Regions from separate parts of the Shewanella sp. SM87 genome, predicted to be linked through region 1. Evidence: predicted binding sites of a transcription regulator. Region 1 holds the regulator's gene; each other region holds the start of a gene.
The links. Region 1 encodes sigma-54, which starts transcription at its own class of promoters, with help from an activator protein. Its sites were predicted from a motif close to GTTGGCACGNNNNTNGNNT; they were not measured.
Positions count from the first base shown of each region.

Region 2: L5M11_RS01430 (YggN family protein) is a predicted target of sigma-54. The motif match lies at 1,848-1,866, and genes of this name have one in related genera.
Region 3: L5M11_RS03415 (DUF1328 family protein) is a predicted target of sigma-54. The motif match lies at 1,389-1,407, and genes of this name have one in related genera.
Region 4: L5M11_RS03380 (BON domain-containing protein) is a predicted target of sigma-54. The motif match lies at 1,715-1,733, and genes of this name have one in related genera.

Region 1 covers NZ_JAKKSC010000006.1:123,787-126,950, forward strand. Annotated here, with positions in the region: gene lptB (LPS export ABC transporter ATP-binding protein) at 1-530, shown strand, start outside; gene L5M11_RS06890 (RNA polymerase factor sigma-54) at 638-2,116, shown strand; gene hpf (ribosome hibernation promoting factor) at 2,145-2,432, shown strand; gene ptsN (PTS IIA-like nitrogen regulatory protein PtsN) at 2,435-2,878, shown strand; gene rapZ (RNase adapter RapZ) at 2,875-3,164, shown strand, end outside.
Region 2 covers NZ_JAKKSC010000001.1:302,928-306,091, reverse strand. Annotated here, with positions in the region: gene trmB (tRNA (guanosine(46)-N7)-methyltransferase TrmB) at 1-449, shown strand, start outside; gene L5M11_RS01440 (YggL family protein) at 498-824, shown strand; gene glsB (glutaminase B) at 824-1,738, shown strand; gene L5M11_RS01430 (YggN family protein) at 1,923-2,744, shown strand.
Region 3 covers NZ_JAKKSC010000003.1:91,963-95,126, forward strand. Annotated here, with positions in the region: gene L5M11_RS03405 (diacylglycerol kinase family protein) at 1-768, opposite strand, end outside; gene L5M11_RS03410 (hypothetical protein) at 913-1,107, opposite strand; gene L5M11_RS03415 (DUF1328 family protein) at 1,131-1,307, opposite strand; gene L5M11_RS03420 (NACHT domain-containing protein) at 1,837-3,164, opposite strand, start outside.
Region 4 covers NZ_JAKKSC010000003.1:84,894-88,057, forward strand. Annotated here, with positions in the region: gene L5M11_RS03370 (hypothetical protein) at 1-323, shown strand, start outside; gene L5M11_RS03375 (DUF3224 domain-containing protein) at 453-857, shown strand; gene L5M11_RS03380 (BON domain-containing protein) at 1,125-1,679, opposite strand; gene L5M11_RS03385 (glutamyl-tRNA reductase) at 1,956-2,411, opposite strand; gene L5M11_RS03390 (sigma-54 interaction domain-containing protein) at 2,658-3,164, shown strand, end outside.

The DNA.
Region 1 (3,164 bases):
ATTTAACCGCAGATCCTATGCATCTACGTGCCCGCAAAGGCATAGGTTACTTACCGCAAGAAGCCAGTATCTTTCGTAAGCTAACTGTTCATGACAACATCATGGCCGTACTGCAAACTCGTAAAGAACTTAAAAACGAAGAACGAGAAGAAGAACTAGAACATCTGCTCGAAGAGTTTCATATCACCCACATCCGTGACAGCCAAGGCATGTCATTGTCGGGTGGCGAACGTCGTCGCGTCGAAATTGCGCGGGCTTTAGCCGCTAATCCTAAGTTCATTTTGCTCGATGAACCGTTTGCCGGCGTCGATCCTATTTCGGTTATCGACATCAAGAAGATTATCGAACAACTCAAAAGTCGCGGCCTTGGCGTACTGATCACAGACCATAATGTCCGCGAGACATTAGATGTATGTGAACATGCTTATATTGTGAGTCACGGAAACCTGATTGCCGAAGGAACTCCAGCAGAGATCTTAGACAATCAGCAAGTTAGGGCTGTGTACTTAGGTGAACAATTCAGGCTATAGTTAATCGAGCGAAGCCAATGGAGGCAATTTACACCGCCATTGGGCTTCACTCAAAATGATAATAAGCGACCTCATCCAACAATAATAACGTAGGGATCAGCGGTAACATGAAAGCGTCACTCCAGCTCAAACTGGGTCAACAGTTAACCATGACGCCACAACTACAACAGGCTATACGTCTGTTGCAACTGTCGTCATTAGAACTGCAGCAAGAGATCCAGCAAGCATTAGATTCTAATCCCCTTCTCGAGCTGGAAGAGGATCAATTCGACGCCACTAAAACCCCTGTAAACCAAACGCTATCCGATACGGATTTCAGTGAATCTAGCACTCTGCCACCAGAAAAAGACAGCTCCACCATAGACACGGCAGAGTCGCTAACCAAAGAATCCATGCCCGATGAGCTCCCCATGGACACCACATGGGATGAAGTGTTTACCGCCTCCCCAAACTCAGGCCCCGGCGGCAGTCGTGAAGACGATATGCCCTTCCAAGGCGAGACCAGTGAAGGTTTGTACGAACACTTAGAATGGCAAAAAAACCTCACGCCGTTTTCTGAAACCGATTTAGCCATTGCCACCGCCATTATTGATGCCATCGACGATCAGGGCTATCTCACCCAAAGCACTGAAGAAATTCTCGAAGCCATGGGTAATCCTGAAGTTGAGCTTGACGAAGTCGAAGCCGTACTCAAGCGCATTCAGCATTTTGATCCCATAGGCGTTGCTGCACGCGATTTAAGTGAATGCCTGCTGATCCAACTGTCGCATTTCGCCGCTGATACTCCCAACCTAGAAAACGCCCGCATGCTGATCAAAGATCATTTAGATCTGATCGCCGCCCGTGATTTTAGGTTATTGATGCGTAAGACTAAATTAAAAGAAGATGAATTAAGGGATGGTATAGCACTCATCCAAACCCTCAATCCTCGCCCAGGTTTGTTGATCACGCCCAATAATGACGAATACGTTATCCCAGATGTGTCTGTGTCGAAGAAAAATGGCCGCTGGGTCGTTGAGCTTAATCCTGACTGCATGCCCAAAATCAATGTAAATCAACATTATGCTTCTATGGCACGCAGCACAAAAAACCAAGCCGATAGCCAATTTATTCGCGGCCATCTGCAAGAGGCTAAATGGTTTATTAAGAGTCTAGAAAGCCGTAACGACACTTTGCTTAAAGTTGCTAATTGCATAGTGCAATATCAGCAAGGTTTCTTTGAGTACGGTGAAGAAGCCATGAAGCCTATGGTGCTTAACGATATTGCCGAAGCGGTAGAAATGCATGAGTCCACCATCTCACGGGTCACAACTCAAAAATACATGCATACCCCTAAGGGACTTTTTGAACTAAAATACTTCTTCTCTAGCCACGTCGGTACTGACGATGGTGGTGAGTGCTCATCCACAGCAATCAGAGCCTTTATAAAGAAACTGGTGGCAGCGGAAAACCAGAAAAAACCATTAAGCGATAGCAAGATGGCACAACTTCTGGCAGAACAAGGGATCAACGTAGCCCGCAGAACCATTGCGAAGTACCGAGAGGCTATGCTTATTCCACCTTCTAATCAGCGTAAAAGTTTATAACCTACAGTGGATATCGGAGGACGTTTCTATGCAAATAAACCTAAGTGGACACCATGTCGAAATTACCGAATCGTTACGTGCATATGTAGAAGAAAAGTTTTCAAAACTTGAACGCCATTTCGAACAGATCAATAATGTGCACGTTGTGCTCAATGTTGAGAAAATGCAACAAATTGCTGAAGCGAGAATAAACCTCATAGGTGGTGAAGTTTTTGCTACTTCAGAGCATGCTGACATGTATGCCGCTATAGACGCCCTGATTGACAAGCTTGACCGTCAGGTTATTAAACACAAAGAGAAGTTAACAAAACACTAATAATGGAACTTTGTACCATACTGCGGCCGGAGTGCACTACCTGCGCCACTCCGGGCAGCAAGAAAAAGGTACTGGAACTCATCAGCGACTTAGTCGCTGCCCAGTACCCGACCCTCTCATCTCAAGAGATATTCGAAAGCCTAGTGGCGCGCGAAAAGATGGGGAGCACAGGTATAGGTAACGGCATCGCCATTCCACATGGTCGACTAGCCGATATAGATCAGCCCATTGCCATACTAATTAAGTGTGAAGAGCCGATAGCATTTGATGCTATCGATAAGCAACCTGTTGATATTTTATTTGCACTACTGGTGCCTGCAGACCAATGTCAGCAGCACTTAAGTACCTTGTCTTGCATGGCCGAAAAGCTGAGCGACAAGCAAATATTAAAGCAATTACGCAAGACGCATGATGAAACGGAACTCTATCAGGTAATCACTGGATGAAACTGGTCATAGTGTCGGGCCGCTCAGGCTCAGGCAAATCTGTCGCCCTTAGGGTACTCGAAGATCTCGGCTATTATTGTGTCGATAACCTTCCCTTGCCATTGATTGGCAGTTTGCTTGAGCAACTCAAAGGCAGTAACGATCTCGTCGCCATCAGTGTCGACGTGCGTAACATGCCTGAGCAGGATAAGGTCTTAGTGAAACAACTCGCTAGCCTACCTCCAGATACTGAGTTAACGAGCTTCTTCCTTAACTCCAGCGATAAAATTCTGCTCAAGCGTTACAG
Region 2 (3,164 bases), on a different contig from region 1:
TTGGTATTGAAGTACATAAACCGGGTGTAGGCTCTTGCCTCAGTGATGCCGCCATTGCTGGTGTGACTAATTTACGTGTGTATCATCACGATGCCATGGAAGTATTAGAACATGCGATTGCTGACGGTTCATTAGCCCGAGTGCAATTGTTCTTCCCAGATCCTTGGCATAAAAAACGTCACCATAAACGCCGCATCGTACAAGCTGAATTTGCCGAACTTATTCGTCGCAAGCTAAAAATTGGCGGTGTGTTCCATATGGCCACTGACTGGGAAGAGTACAGCGAGCATATGTTAGAGGTGATGCAAGCCGCTCCGGGTTATCAAAACCAGTCGGCCGACGGCAGTGTTGTGCCGCGTCCTGATCATCGTCCATTGACAAAGTTTGAAGCCCGCGGCCATAGACTGGGTCACGGTGTATGGGATCTGATGTTTGAGCGTATCGCTTAATCACGAACTCAATTTTAGCTAATTTTAAACACAAAAGGGAAAATCACTATGGCAACTAATCGTAGCCGTCGTTTACGTAAGAAAATGCGCGTTGATGAATTCCAAGAGTTAGGTTTCGATATGGCTTGGACTTTTGATGCATCAGTATCTGAAGCCGATATCGATGCAACTGTAGATAAATTCATCGATGAAGTGATCGAAACCCGTAAATTAGGTTTCCATGGCGGCGGCCACATCGAATGGGAAGGCATTATCGCCACTCAAACGATTGGGAAATGTACCGAAGAAGATATTGCTGCAGTTAAGGCATTCTGGGCGACCCAAAAAGTGTCTCAGGTTGAAGTTAGCGAACTGTACGACATTTGGTGGGGTTAATGCCCGAGTTGGCATTACTTGAGGAAGTGGTCGAGAAAGTTCGACCCTTGCTCGGCCAAGGAAAGGTTGCAAATTATATCCCCGCACTGGCCAGCGTTGATGCTGGAAAATTAGGCATTGCCGTCACGACTGTTGACGGTGAAACTTTAGGTGCGGGCGATTACCTTGAGCCGTTTTCGATTCAAAGTATCTCCAAAGTTTTCAGCTTAACCTTAGCGTTAACTTTGTATGAAGAAGCCGAAATCTGGAGCCGTGTTGGCAAAGAACCTTCGGGCCATTCATTCAACTCTTTAGTACAAGTCGAGTTAGAACGTGGCAAGCCGCGTAATCCCTTTATCAATGCTGGCGCGTTAGTGATTGCTGACTTATTGCAGAGTCGTTTAGGTGCTCCTAAACACAGAATGCTTGAGTTAGTCAGGCAACTAAGCCAAAACGATAAAGTGTGTTTCGATAAACAAGTAGCAGATTCAGAATATCAGCATAGTGCGCGCAATGCGGCTATCGCTTATTTGATGAAGTCGTTTGGTAATTTTCAAGGCGATGTTGATACTGTGCTGCGCACCTATTTTCATTATTGCGCCTTGAAGATGAATTGTGCTGACTTGTCTAAGGCCATGTTGTATTTGGCTAATCGCGGTAAAAGTATCACAGGGTCTGAGCTTATCTCTCAAGTGCAAACTCGACAACTTAACGCTCTGTTGGCAACCTCTGGCTTATACGATGGTGCGGGTGAGTTTGCTTATCGTGTTGGTATGCCAGGTAAAAGTGGCGTCGGTGGTGGTATTATTGCCGTGATCCCTGGAGAACTGTCGATTTGTGTATGGTCGCCAGAACTCGATAATAATGGCAACTCACTTGCGGGCACTGCGATGCTTGAGCATCTCAGTCAGCGTCTCGGTCGTTCTATTTTCTAGTCTTATCTCTCGTTTTTTATTAGCACTATCAGACTAAATGTTAGCGAATTTCGCTAATGACCTTTTAGTGCTAACTTTAAAAAATCCAACATAATCATATTGTTATAAAGTTGGCACATCTCCTGCTATAAGCTATTCAGTAGTTTAGGTTTATCGAATTATTCAGATTAAAGGACGAACAAAAATGAAATTAAATAAGTTATTAACTGGATTTGCATTATCTGGCGTGATTTTAGGAACATCTAGCGTACAGCTGGCGCAAGCACAAACAGAGCCAAAAATAGATGAACGCTGTGAAGTCGCCTTAAATTATGACGTTATGGTTGAGCCTAAAAAATTAGTCATGAGCGAGAAGGGCACAGAAAAGTATCGTATCGAAGTTGACAAGTTATTTGTGGAAGGTAAGCAAGTTAACTTAACCGACAAGCAGAAAAAATTGGTTACTCAATATGCCGATGAAGTTTCGACTCAAGTGCCAGAAGTGATTGAACTGGTGAATGAGGCAGTATCTCTTGCTTCCAAAGCGGTTGGTATGGCCTTAACACCTTTAATGGGTGATGCCGCTGGTGCAAAATTTGATGAAATGATGGCTGGCGTTCAAAAACGGGTTGATTCAGTGGCTTATAAGAATGGTGATAGCTTCTATTTAGGGGCGACTGAAGACTCGATGCAAAGTACATTTAACGATGAATTCGAGCAGGAAATGGAACAAATTGTCCAGAATTCAATTGGCGCAATTATGATGAACTTAGGTGGCCAAATCATGTCTGGTGGCGGTGAGAATTTTGAAGCCAAGATGGATACCTTCTCCAAAAAAATGGACAATTTAGGCCAAGATATTGAGCAACAAGTTGAGAGCCAATCTAAGGGATTAGAAGCTAAGGCTGACCGTTTGTGCGACCGATTTGAAAATTTGTTAGTGCTTGAAAATCAATTGCGCCAAGAAGTGCCAGAACTAGCACCTTATGTGTTGACACAAAACTCAACCAAGGAACTGCGTGAATAGTTCTTGTAAATAGTTCTTGCGAATCGCCCTTAGTTTTAACTGCAATAACTTCTATCTCCTTGTGCATGAGTCAAACTTGAATGCTACGCCCCTAGTCAATTTATCGACTAGGGGCTTTTTTATTGGCTACGGTTTAATCGTGGCGACAACCCTTATGGCTAAGTTGATGTGGCTTAATAGGCTAGGCTTGCAGCGATTTAGTTCGGAATGTTACAGTCTAGAGACGAATATTTGGTATACTCTTAAAATATAATTAAAAGCTGGCATATCAGTCAGATATAACCCCCTACTTTAGTGGACTTTTTCGGTCTAAATCTCTGCGTTATATCATTTTGATGCGAGATATCAATGCTATGGTTATTTTTTAAGCGATGATTACGCTAACCATAGTTGTTCACCGAAAGTTAATATCATTGTCGT
Region 3 (3,164 bases), on a different contig from region 1:
CCCGCCACCAGAAACTGGGTTGGCGATAATCCACGCCACTTTGTGGATGTTAATTTTCCCTTGACTGAGCATGCGATCAAGCGCGCGTAATTGCCATTTGTTTAAGCCAGCGGTTTTGCGGATTTGCTTTATCTGCTGCAGTACTTCGGCGAAGTGCTGTTGTTTATCTTTACAAACCAAATAAGCGGCGAGTACCAGCACTGAGCGGCCACGACCCATAGCACAGTGGATGAGTACCTGTTTATTGGCGCGCACTTGGCGGTGCAGCCAGTTAACGGCTTGATTGAGTTGGGCGCTGGTCGGTACGCTATGGTCGAGGATGGGAATATTTAAATACTCGATATGATCTTCAAATTGCGACCAATCTAAGCCATCAAATTCAGCGGTGACATCCAGAATGGCAGTGATCTTATTGGCTTTAATCTTTTCCAGATCTGCGGAAAAGAGTCTACAGCCGAGATACAGATGTTCATCAATCCTCTGCATGGGTGGTACTGAATCGTATTTTCTGGCCCAGTGGTTATAGAGTCGACTACCTAATAAAAAGGGAATAAAACCCCAACGAATATACCAAGGGATAGTGCCATCTTGGCGTTTTCTAAAAATACTGGCGAGATTAAACCAATAGGCTGAACCGACTAAAAACAGTGACAGACTTGTCCATGCACAAATGAAAGTGAGCAGGGGAGAAGTGTCTGTTACTGCAAAATAGGCTAACAATACTGCACCTGCAGTGTACAAATATTTGATGTGGATCTTCGTTAGCATGCAAGTCCTCCAATGCCATTGTTCTTGGTTAAAATCGTTGCACTTGAATGGATAGATGTCGAGATGAGAGATGCAGAAATGAGCGAGTCTAAACCAAAAGGGTGGCAGTAGACGAGTCTATTGCCACCCTAAAGTGAGATTTGTTTAGCACTTAGTATCTTTAGCTTTAACACCTTCTTTGACTTCTTCACAGGCATCTTCGATAGCGTTACCTGTATCAGTCATTACTTCATCGATTTTTTCGCCCGCGTCTTCGGCTTTGTTATCACTACAGGCCGTTAAACCTAGGGCGAGTAATAATGCGAATGCTGCACTTGTCATCAGGGTAAATGGTTTCATATCTATCTCCTTTTCTAAAAAAATTATAGTCGCGGTGATTTACCCTTAAGGGCATTGATCAGCAGAGAAATCACTAATAACACAATAAATATGAAGAAAATGATTTTCGCTATTCCCGCCGCTGCGCCAGCAATCCCAGCAAATCCTAACAACCCGGCAATCACGGCAACAACTAGAAATACTAATGTCCAACCTAGCATAATAACCTCCTGCCCTTGTATTAATCCTTCTCATGACCGTTTGTGTCACTTGTAAGGTAACGGCTAATGGCTCTTACTTGATTGCGATCTTAATGCCAACTTTAAAAATTTTAAGTAGTTAATTGATTTTAAATATAATTTAAATCATTTTATTTAAAATGGTGTGAGTGAATTAAAAGAGGGGTAGGCAATTTTTACCTAAGCTTCGGTAAGAGTTTCAGCCTAATACGTTGAATCAAAGACTGTGAGCTGATGTCGTCCATAAGTAAAGACAAATAAAAGCCGACACTGTTAATTCGTGAATCAATTCATTAATTAATCAGTGTCGGCTTGTTCTCTATGGGCTTTTTAACGCCAAGCAATTACTGTGGTTAAAAACGCGCGGCGCTCAATGATTGCTGTCATCAAAACCTCCCTGTTTTGATGAGCCATCATGCGAGTGTGCTAGATGCGAGCGAGTGCAGCCGTGCAAATCGGATAGCGTCATGACTTGCTAATATCATTGAATTAAATCAACAAACTATCCTCGTCAATCAAGATGCACTTTGATGTGTTCGGGTAAGTTTTGCAGGCTTGCCGCATCAAGCTTACATCCGCTAGCTAACACTTCTACTAAGCTTGGTAGTTTGGCCAGTGGCGTGAGATCGGTCACTTGAGTGTGGGATATATCAAGGCACTTTAGCCCTATTAATTTTTCTAATGGCGTTAGGTCTGCGATAGAAGTGTTGGCTACTTCTAAATACCATAAGTTTGGCATGCTTGCTAAAAATGCTAAGTCCGAGACCTGAGAGTTATTTAGCCAAAGCAGTGTCAGCTCCGTTAATTTCGCCAGCGGCGTCAAATCTGCTACATCTGTATTGTTGCATCCGAGAAAATCAATTTGAGTTAAGTTGGTTAGTGGCGATAAATCTGACACATTTGTTCCATTGAGCATAAGAGTCTTTAGCATTAGCAGTTCCGCCAATGGCGTTAACTCGACCACTTGGCCGTAGTTCATATAAATAGTTGTTAGTTTTGATAGCCCTGTTAGCGGCGTTAAATCAGATACGGCTGTGTTTGAGAAAGATAGGCTTCTAAGCTCGGTAAACTGGGTTAGCGGTGTTAAGTCTGAGACTTGGGTATTATCGAATTCGAGAGTGTCCAGTTGCTTAAAATCTTTCAATAACTGTAAGTTATTAACTTGGGTATCATTTAAAATCAAATACTTTAAGTTGGGCCATAGTTTCAATGGACGTAAATCAGCAGATTGCACGCCGCTTAAATTGAGACCTAATACATTCTCATGCCCATAATGTTCGAAGGCGGCTGCGATCGCCCTGCGGCTTAGACTGTCTACCTTATCATAATCCCGGCAAAGCTCGGGCCATAGGGTATAGATTGATGCCGAACCTTTATAAAATTCGCGCAAGTTATATATCCACAATTCAGTGGCTTGCCCTTGACGGTCGTTGGGCGCTAGCTTGACCGCAGGGTTAAGTATGATTTTACTCAGTAAATGGAGTGCATAATCTGGTTTCTCTCTAAAACGCTTCCTTTTGTCGGAGAATTTTTCAGCAAGCAGATCTACTGAACCAAATAGTTTCTTGATGAATTGGCTGTGTTGCTGACGGCTGTTGCCGTTTTGAGAATAATCTTCAAACACCAACTGCCAGCATTCGAACCAGCTTTGGTTGTTACAGCTGTAGGTTAAGGAGTCGACTAACTTTACATTGCAACTCAACTGTGACCATTGTTGGCTAATGAAGTGGGCGGCAAAATATTCTTGAAAAGACAAGTGACTGAAAGCAAATACTGCCTCGTGCCCTTGCTCGGCATCCTGCCCCCTGTCGATCAAAAAGCCAGTACGGCGCTTGATAT
Region 4 (3,164 bases), on a different contig from region 1:
ACGCACCGATTCAAGATGATCCTAAAATGCAAACTATGCCCTTTGTGGCGCCCTTTATTGTGACGACTCAAGGTTCAGGCGTATTTTGGTATCTTGGATTGTTTAATCTGGATTTTAAACACAATAGCTTGAAACACTTAGGCAGTGTCATGCTTGGCGATCGAATCGAAGTTGATAGTATTGAACCTGTTTATCCTTTTGAAGCCCCATTCAAAATTGCTGTGACTTATCGCGATAGAGCGTCTGACCAACCTATGTCTGAAAGCCCTGAAATAGTCAAAACCATAGAGATGGTAGTGAGTGAGACCAGCATACATAAGTAGCGTGTAAATGCCATTATGGATCTACGCAGGCTTATGCTAAGTTGTTTTTCGGTCAGTGGGTGATGTTTGCTTCAATAGCAAGCGTTAGCAGGTAATAGGTCAGCATAAGATTTCGACAAGGAGAGTGTCATGCAAGTTAGCAAAATCACTGGGAAATTTGATGTTAAGCTCACTCCTGATAGCCCCTATGCTACTGGTATTGGTGGTGTGACGTTAGGACGTATGGGCTTAGATAAAACCTTTTATGGTGAGCTTGAGGGTCGCAGCAAAGGGGAAATGCTCAGTGCTATGACGTCAGTCAAGGGCTCAGCTGGCTATGTGGCCATTGAACAAGTGGTTGGTAATTTGTGCGGTAAGCAGGGCAGTTTTGTATTACAACATTTTGGCATTATGACCGATGGACAAAATCGTCTGATCTTAGAAGTGATACCCCATTCTGGGGCGGGGGAGTTGCTGGGGTTAACTGGCACTATGACCATCAATATTGAGAATGGCCAACATTTTTATGTATTCCAGTTTGACTTTGAAGCTTAGTTTGGCTTTGAAGCTTGAGTAACGCCTGCGTTTTAGCTCAGTGTTCTGTAACTCTTCTCCTTTATGATCATTCGAGTCATCTGAATTCACCCTTCTTAATTTAAGCGAGTAAGTCTTTTCGATTGAGTCTGAAAATGGACATAAAAAAACCAGCTGAGGCTGGTTTTTTTGATTCTTTTTTCATAAAGCACTATCGAACCTTGAGTCTAGATCGGTGTGCTGTTACTTAAAATACGTTTAATTTAAAAAATGCCGTTGTCGCGAGAGTTAAGACACTTTTTTAACAACTTTAATTTTATCAACGACCTTTTTCACATCGTCGGTATTTTCGGCAATTTTCAGTGCTAACTGACGTTCTGCATCGCTGGTAACTTCACCTTTCAATGTGACTATGCCATTGGCAACATCCACATTAATTTGGGTGCCGGATACGTCAGTTGAAAACAGTAAACGCGTTTTGATGACTGTGGCAACTTTAGAGTCAGTTAAGGTGGCAACAACTTCACTGGTGCCTTCTTTTTCATTCATCACAGTGAGTTGGTTATCGACATCTTTCACCCCATCTAAGCTCTTGATGAGCTCTGTGGCGAGGGCTTTATCCACACTGCTTTCCACTTTACCTGTTAACGTCACTTTACCATCTTTGACATCTGTAATGATGTCGAAGGAATTGAGATTCGTGTTGAGCAGTAAAGTGGTTTCTGCTTTTCCATCGATCCACGCATCCTTGGTTCCGCCTTTCCAATCTTGGGCGGCGGCCACATTTAAACTGATTGAACCGACAAGTAAAGCCACTAGTACTGATGCTGTTGTAGTTTTCATAATCATATCCTCCGTTGTTTTCTCGAAGCTAGGTAATGCGCCAATCGTGCCAATGTTTTTAAAATTATGATTTTTAATGGTTTAATTGTTTTTTCTGGCGTTTTTATACCTTGGCATTTTCCTTTAGGTCGGTCTTTTTTACCGACAAAATGTAATTTTTTCTGGCATGTTGAGCCATCATTCGAGCATAAAAAACCGCACTCATCAGTGCGGTATTATGTCTGTAGTAAAAGTGGAGGGGAGTCGGTTAAATATGGCTCACTTAGCGACAGGGAATTAATGGTGATTGAGCGATCCTGTACCGTCGTAACTCATTTGCAGCCAAGCGGCGCCCTCTGCAAGTTGGTTTACAAGTTGTGGCTGATGCGCTTGCCTTACTGCTTGTTTTATTTGGATTAGCACTTGCTGCTCTATATCGACAAGGGCGGTCATAGCCTGCGAAATTTGGCACTGTTGCAGCAATTCTGTTGCTTGAGTATAAGTGACGGGCACGGTGTGACTTAGGCCATTAATTGGCTCGTCAGCCAAACGTCTCAGCTGTTCAAACCGAGTTAACATTCGTTGGTGGATGTTAGCTTTGGCGGAAAAAACACGCTTAAGATTATAGTCTTCGACATACCTTCTCGCTTGGTTGTAAAATGTGAGTCCTTCCTGATTCAGCTTGATGATTTCATCGATCAACATGATATCGGCGCGGATATCAGTCTGATGTTGCACAACATTAGACTTCATTATGGGCCTCCTAATGCCAGTGTTCGACATAGATTGTTTAACTGCTTGGGTAAACTGATTTTGTTTCGTTCAGCTACCATGCATATTCTGTTCTCGTTTTTAATGATATTTTAACAGGCTGATTTTTAGACTGATATTCTCAGTTCATCGAGATATCATCTTAGAACATCGGCAACTATTACCGTTGCTGTTGTTAAAATTTCATGGCTGACATACAGTAGTTTTTCATACAGGGAGTAGATACGCATGGCTCGACTGACACTTTTTTATCACTTGCAGGATGTTAGCGCCGAGCAAGCAATCATCGAACTTGCTGGTGCTGCTGACTTTAATAAGCTACGCAGTGTCGATGACTTGCCTTGGATAGAGCAGCTAGGGGCAAATCACGTCGATGTTGCCATTATTGAGTTATCCAGTCTTAGTCGTGAAGATTACCTTGTGCTGCTGGATAATGCGGCCATGTCAAATATTGAGTTTATTTTTCTCTCCGACGGTCAGCCAAACCCCAATCTTGATCAGTTAATGTCTCATTTTGCTGGTTACCACTTTCGCAAACCTTACGATATGCCGCTAATCAGCGAAATTTTTGCTGATTTTGCACAGTATTTAGCATCATCGCCTAATCGACAGCATCCTTTTGCTAGCGAGCTAGACCAATACGGTTTGCTTGTTGGTTCATCAGCTCCTATGCACAAGCTATATCGCACAATTCGTCGCGTCTCTGCGACAGGCAGTAATGTGCTGATTATTGGG